3 regions of the Christensenella minuta genome follow, and region 1 is predicted to be linked to each of the others. Evidence: riboswitches for the same ligand, from Rfam matches in the RefSeq annotation. Region 1 holds a riboswitch; each other region holds the start of a gene.
The links. Region 1 has a riboswitch for cobalamin ahead of B1H56_RS06665 (ABC transporter substrate-binding protein). Riboswitches for the same ligand answer to the same signal wherever they lie in the genome.
Positions count from the first base shown of each region.

Region 2: it holds a riboswitch for cobalamin, as region 1 does, so the genes downstream of both, B1H56_RS05140 (GLUG motif-containing protein) here and B1H56_RS06665 (ABC transporter substrate-binding protein) in region 1, are expected to answer to the same signal.
Region 3: it holds a riboswitch for cobalamin, as region 1 does, so the genes downstream of both, B1H56_RS12055 (ribonucleoside triphosphate reductase) here and B1H56_RS06665 (ABC transporter substrate-binding protein) in region 1, are expected to answer to the same signal.

Region 1 is NZ_CP029256.1:1,400,416-1,402,678, reverse strand. It holds gene argC (N-acetyl-gamma-glutamyl-phosphate reductase) at 1-678, opposite strand, end outside; cobalamin riboswitch at 890-1,104, shown strand; gene B1H56_RS06665 (ABC transporter substrate-binding protein) at 1,227-2,195, shown strand; gene B1H56_RS06660 (FecCD family ABC transporter permease) at 2,207-2,263, shown strand, end outside.
Region 2 is NZ_CP029256.1:1,066,560-1,068,822, reverse strand. It holds gene B1H56_RS05150 (DUF4364 family protein) at 1-229, opposite strand, end outside; tRNA gene B1H56_RS05145 (tRNA-Val) at 336-412, shown strand; cobalamin riboswitch at 762-984, shown strand; gene B1H56_RS05140 (GLUG motif-containing protein) at 1,190-2,263, shown strand, end outside.
Region 3 is NZ_CP029256.1:2,524,872-2,527,134, forward strand. It holds gene B1H56_RS12045 (TetR/AcrR family transcriptional regulator) at 1-115, shown strand, start outside; gene B1H56_RS12050 (4Fe-4S binding protein) at 145-912, shown strand; cobalamin riboswitch at 1,054-1,218, shown strand; gene B1H56_RS12055 (ribonucleoside triphosphate reductase) at 1,373-2,263, shown strand, end outside.

The DNA.
Region 1 (2,263 bases):
GCAGACATCCTTCCTGGAAAGCTTCGACAGCTGTTCCTCGATTTCGGAAGTATGCCTGTGCAGGGGCACGGAATAAGCTTTGAAATTGCCGGCAGTCTCGCAATAGGAAAAAGCAAGCTTCTCCTTCCGGCCAGCCCCCGTAACACCTGATTTCGCGTCGATCACGATCCCTTTTTCGCAGATCAGTCCTTCCTTGAGGAGCGGCGCCAGCGCAAGGATACTCGTTGTGGTATAGCACCCCGGATTAGAAGTGAAATTCGCTTTCTTTACCTCCGCTCCGAAAAATTCGGGGAGACCGTAAACAGCTTCGCGGTTTTCTTTTTTTGCGGAATGTGAAATTCCGTACCATTTCTCATAAATATCCGTGTTGTCATAACGGAAATCACCCGAAAGGTCGATCACCTTATGCCCCTTTTTCAAGAGAGGAGGCGCCGCCACAAGGGATTGGCCGTGGGGCAGGCATAGGAATACAAAATCGTCCGCGCCGAATTTACCGCCGCTTTCCTGCAGCTCCAGCTCCCTTTCCGGCAGGAAGTTTGCATAAATATCATGCAGCTTCTTTCCTGCAAAGCTCTTTGATACGGCCTTATTGATCTGTACGCCGGGGTGGGCGCTGAGCAGCCGCAGCAGCTCGGCCCCGACATAGCCCGTTGCGCCAATTACACTGACATTAATCATGTTCCAAACAGCTCCTTTTTGTACGGAGCGCGGCAAAACGCCCCGGATTTTCAATTGACATTAATAATTATACATTGAAATGAATAATTATGCAATAGTTGTTTGCGCGAAAACGCACAGATTCTGCGGCTGCGGCTGCAAAAAGTTGGAAATAATGACGGATGCGGTAAAAGCTCATTGAGTTACGGGGCGTCTTGTGGTATATTTATATCCGTAATTGAACCAAATTGGTGCCGGGGAACCGGATAATAGGGAAAGCGTATGCCGCTACAGCCCACCGCTGCCGTGTGACGGAGCGCCTGCGCCGGACGGGAAATTTGTCCGGAATTTGTGGAAAACCACGTAAATGCCACTGGTGAAAACCGGGAAGGCGCGCAGGACGTGATGAGGTCAAGTCGGAAAACCTGCCGGTTTGGAAACGTTTTTTCTTCGGCGGGAAGAAAAAAGTGCGTAACGCCTTTTTTGCGAATGCCGAAGGGGTGTTTTTTATTTTCAATAAAATATTGGCGCCCCGTTTACAGGGGCGGCCTATGAAAGGAAGTTTTCAAATGAATAGAAAATGGATTGCATTATTTGCCTGTGTCATACTCTGTATTTCCGTGTTCGCGGGATGTGCGCAGAGTGAACCGGCCGCTTCCGTGAGCGCGGAGGCGGCACAGGAAGCATCAGTTTCCCCGTCCGAGCTGGCGGCACAGCCTTCCGGGTCCGCGCCCGCGGCGGGCGTCAGCGTAACGGATATGGCGGGAGACGAGGTAACCGTTGAAAAAGCAGACAGGATCGTTTCCCTGACGCCAGCAGGCACGGAGATCGTGTGCGCGCTGGGCGCGGCCAAGCAGTTGGTGGGCATCGATGCGTATTCCAATTACCCGGAGATTACGCAGAGCATCGAGATCGTCGGGGACTTCAACGGCCCGGATGTGGAGAAAGTAACGGCATTGGAACCGGATGTCGTGCTGGCGGGCACGGGTTTGCAGCAGGATGCGGTCGACAAATTAGGTGAAATGGGCATCACAGTGGTGGTCGTGGAGGCGACGGCCTTTGACGATATCCCTAAATCCATCGAACTGGTGGGCAAGATCGTGGGTATGGAGGACGTGGCTGAGCAGGTTACGGCGGATATCGACGCGGCTGTGAAAAGCGCACAGGACAATCAGCCGTCCGAAGAAAAGACGGTTTATTATGCGATGAGCTATGGCGACATGGGTAACTGGACGAGCGGCCCCGGCAGCTTTATCAATACCATGATCGAGCTTGCCGGCGGCAAGTGTATCACAGCCGACCAAGCCGCGCCGTGGATCGAATATTCACTGGAGGATCTTGCAGCGGCGGACCCGGATATCATCCTTTTGGACAGCAGCATGGGCAGCACGGAGGCCCTTGCGGAGGTAGCGGGCTATAAGGACCTGACCGCTGTCAGGAACGGCAATGTATACGCGATTGACGCGGATGTGTTTACGCGTCCCGGTCCGCGTATCGGCGAGGCTGTCCTCGAGATCAGCGAGATACTGAACAAGTAACGGGGATACCGATGGCCAAAAAACCTGCAAAATTCCAGATGATCTTACTGGCGCTCATTTTAGGGGGC
Region 2 (2,263 bases), 330 kb from region 1:
CTGCATCCGTAATGCCGTAAACCGTATTCTGGGGAGTCGTCCTGGAATAAACATGGCCGCCTTGCTCAAGCTCGAAAATGCACTCCTTGAGATCGAAATACCCCATAAACGAAAGCTCGGTCATGATACGGACAAGCTGTAGTTCCGAAAGCGCCATACCGCTTTTTTCGAGCAGGTAAAGCAGCAGCAATTTATTATGAGCCATGGTTTGTTTGGGTTTTACTTTCATAGGAACTGTCCCTCCGTCATTTATTATAACATATAGGGAAATCTTTCGGAAGGAACGCTTGAATTTTATATGAATTCATGTATAATAATAGAGGTGACAAAATAACGGGGTTGTAACTCAGTTGGTCAGAGTACCACGTTGACATCGTGGAAGTCGCTGGTTCGAGCCCAGTCAACCCCACCAAGCTGGTCATATCCGAACCTTTTATGGATAGAGTGTTTGGAGTGACAACTAGTTTAAAGGACAGGTGTTAAGCCTGTCCTTTTTGTGTAAGCGCATGTCTCGGCCAAACGCAGCGAAGAAAAAACGACTTGTATGTAGCAAGCTGCTTATAAAAAACGGCGGGTAAATTAGCGCAGCGGTTCAGCCCGATCCGCATGGGCCATGAGCCGGGGCAGCGTAGCCGCCGCCTTCCCGCTGCCGCCCTGCGTGAAATTCCGCCCGTTCAGCCTTTCCAAAGTTCTCTGAAAAAAATGATAAAAAGCAAAAATTTTACCTGTATAAATTGAAGACGATATGGTATGATAGATACAATTGAATACAGATTTTTGTGGCTCTGCGGCGTATTCGGTCCGCAGGGATGAACAAGGGAATCGGGTGAAAATCCCGGACGGAATCCGCCGCTGTAAGCGCCGAGTCCGATGCCTGTTGATGAAAATCAGTCACTGGGAAACTGGGAAGGCAGGGTGTCGAACGTAAAATCATAAGATTTTAAAAGCGTAAGTCAGAAGACCTACAAAAACGATAAAAGGGAAGATGACCGCCGGAGTGTGAGCGGAAAATTTTCTTGTACGCAGAAATACGGCTGCGGCGAAAAGCGATTCGCCGCAGCTTTTTTATTTGTTCTTGCGGACCTGTAGGGGAAACGGCGCTGGATTTGTGAGGAAGAAGGATGAGCCTTAAGAAGCGGCAGGCCGCATTGCCATGCGGCAGGGCTGGAATCACAAAAGGAGAAGAAGAATGAAAAGGAACAAGAGAATTCTGGCAGTATTTTTGGCTGTTGTAATGCTGTTCAGTATTACAGGGACTGCAATGGCGGAAGAGGTGCCGGCAACGGCGGAGGCGCCGGCTGCGGAAGGAACTCCACAGGAGACCCGGGCTCCTGAAGCGTCGGCATCTCCGGCGCCGCCGGCAAGCCCGGAGCTGGAGAAGGCGCCAGATCCCTCGGCGGCGGAATCGGTGCAGCCCGAAGTGTCGTCATCTGCTGCACCGGCGGCAGATATGGCGGTGATGGCGTTAGAGGAAGACGAAGGGCTCGGTGCGTTGTCGCTTGCGGCCGATGGAGAGTATACGCTGATTTCTTCGCCGGACGATTTACTTGCGGTGATGAAAGATCCTTCCTATTGGACTGCAAAGCTGAAAGTAACGGCGCCCATTGACATGAGCGGCATAACCACGGCACAGCCGATTGGCAGCGGCGCAACACCGTTTTCGGGGACCTTTGACGGAAACGGCCAGACAATCAGTAATCTGACGATTACTTCATCTACAGGATATACCGGCCTGTTTGGCCATATAACAGGCGCCGTGCAGGATGTGGTATTAAAAGGAGCGGAGATTACCGATACCAACGAGAGCTATACAAAGGGAATGGGGATTCTCGCGGGCTATAATAAGGGAACGGTTTCCGGATGCAAGGTAACGGACAGCAGTCTTTCCGTACGTTATTCCTATGCGGGAGGCGCCGTAGGGAATAACGAAGGAATAATAACAAATAGCTCGGTTACCGGGAGTACTGTAACATCGGAAAGCGCTGCAACCATGGGCTATACCGGCGGTTTTGCCGGATATAACAACAAGACGGTATCTCAGTGCTATGTTTCCGGCGGCACGGTACAGTTTACAGGGACGAATGGCCGCGGAACGGAGATCGGCGGCTTCGTAGGAAGAAATTCAAATTCAATTGACGAATGCTACACCACCGCAGCCGTGGAATCGACCAGCAATAAGGCGGGCGGATTTGCAGGAAATATAACAAACGGACAGATCGAAAACAGTTTTTCTGCCGGAGAGGTAACGGGTAGCAAATATATC
Region 3 (2,263 bases), 1.1 Mb from region 1:
TACGGATATCTGGTGCCGCGACGAGGGGCAGGCAGAGCGGAACGAACGGCGGCCGGCAGGGAGCGGAAGAACGGCGCATGAAGCGGCCGGCAGGGAGCGGCAGGGAACGCGTTGACCGGCTGTCTAAATAAAGGAGTGGAAAAAATGGGGAACCTAACGGCAATTTATTTCAGCCCCACCGGGGGAACGAAGCAGTATGTGTGCGCGGTCGCGCGGGGGATCGGCAGCTACGGCGAGCTGAATCTGACCGACCGGGAAACGAGGGCGCGGGAGTACACGTTTTCCGCGGACGATCTTGTGGTGGTCGGCGTGCCCGTTTACTATGGACGCGTCCCACAGCTGCCTGACGATCTGCTGCGCGGCCTGCACGGAGACGGTACGCCCGCCGTCTTTGCGGCGGTTTACGGCAACCGCGAATTTGACGACGCGCTTTTGGAGCTTTCCGGCCGGTGCGAAAAGCAGGGATTTCGCGGCGTAGCGGCGGCGGCCTTCGTCGCCCAGCATACGTTTTCCGCGAAGATCGCAGCGGGACGGCCGGATGCGGACGACCTGCTGATCGCCGAAGAGTTTGGGAGAAGCGCGAAAGCGTCGATGGCGGAAAAGGACGGGAAAGGGCTTTCCCTGCCGGGGAACCGGCCGTACCGTTCGTTCCAGGTTGCGCCGTTTATCCCCAAAGGAGATAAAAAATGCACGGCCTGCGGGGCGTGCGTACGCGTGTGCCCGGCGGGAGCGGTTGCGCCGGAAATGCCGCGGCAGACGGACGCGAAAAAGTGTATCCGCTGTCTTGCGTGTGTGCACGCCTGTCCCGTCCATGCGCGTAAAGTGGGCGGACCGGTCTATGGTATGGTGACGCGCAAGCTGGAAAAGGAACTGGCAAAAACGGAAAAAGAAGCGAGGCTGTTCCTGCCCTGAGAAAGAATTCATAAATTTTTATGAAAGAAAAGCGCTCTGTGGAGCGCTTTTGTAATTGCAGAGAAAAATCGGGGATAGATTTGTATTGACTTTATATCGCCCGGGCAATACAATATATACGTATCTTAAAAATATTTAAACACAGCATCTTGTGTTTCGGGCAAGGGAAGTCGGGTGGAAATCCCGCGCGGTCCCGCCGCTGTAAAAGCCGAGCAATGCACGATATGCCACTGGAGGAAGCTCCGGGAAGGCGTGCGGCGCGCCTGAGGCTTGAGCCAGAATATCTGCCCGAAGCGTCAGCGCCACGGAGCATGGCATCAAAAGGCCCGGTCTTTTCCATCGGTATCGGTAGCATAAGGCCTGCACTTCGGCGCGTACAAATACGCGCCCGCTTTTTTTGCGCGGCAATGGATGCGGCACCTGTCAAACCAACTTTTATTCCGGAGAAGGAGAACCAGCTATGATTACGCAGATCAGAAAGAGAAACGGAAGCACGGAAAATTTCCAGAAGGAAAAAATCACATGGGCCATTTTTAATGCCGTTACCGCCGTAGGCGGGGACGATTTTGATACGGCGCAAAAGCTCTCGAACGAGGTGGTGGACCTTGCGAACCTGCGCCTGAAAACGGAGATCGCGGACGTGGAGGAGGTTCAGGACCTTGTAGAAAAGGTTCTCATCGAACGCGGACACGCGAAGACCGCGAAGGCCTATATCCTCTATCGTGAAAAACGCCGCGCGGCACGGGAGAGTAACGCCCTCATCGGCGCGACGATCGATATGTTCTCCGATTATCTCGACGATAAGGACTGGCAGATCAAAGAGAACGCCAACACGCAGAAATCTATCAACGGTATGAACAACTATGTGCGGGAAACGTTCACCAAGCAATACTGGCTGCACGAGGTATATCCGCAGGAGGTGCGCGAGGCGCACACGGGCGGCGCGTTCCACATCCACGACCTTGGGTTCTTCGGCCCGTACTGCGCGGGCTGGGATTTAAAGCAGCTTCTCTCGGACGGCTTCGGCGGCGTGCCCGGCAAGGTGGAGTCCTCCCCGGCCAATCACCTGCGCTCCTTTTTGGGGCAGGTGGTAAATTCCACGTTCACCACGCAGGGCGAGACCGCTGGCGCGCAGGCCTGGTCGTCGATCGATACCTATTGCGCGCCCTTTATCCGCTATGACAACATGACCAAAAAAGAGGTCAAGCAGGCATTGCAGGAATTTATCTTTAATATCAACGTCCCAACGCGCGTGGGCTTCCAGTGTCCGTTTTCAAACCTCACCTTCGATATCGTCGTTCCGCGCACCTTAAAGGACGAAGCCGTGATCGTGGGCGGCAAGGTGCGCCGC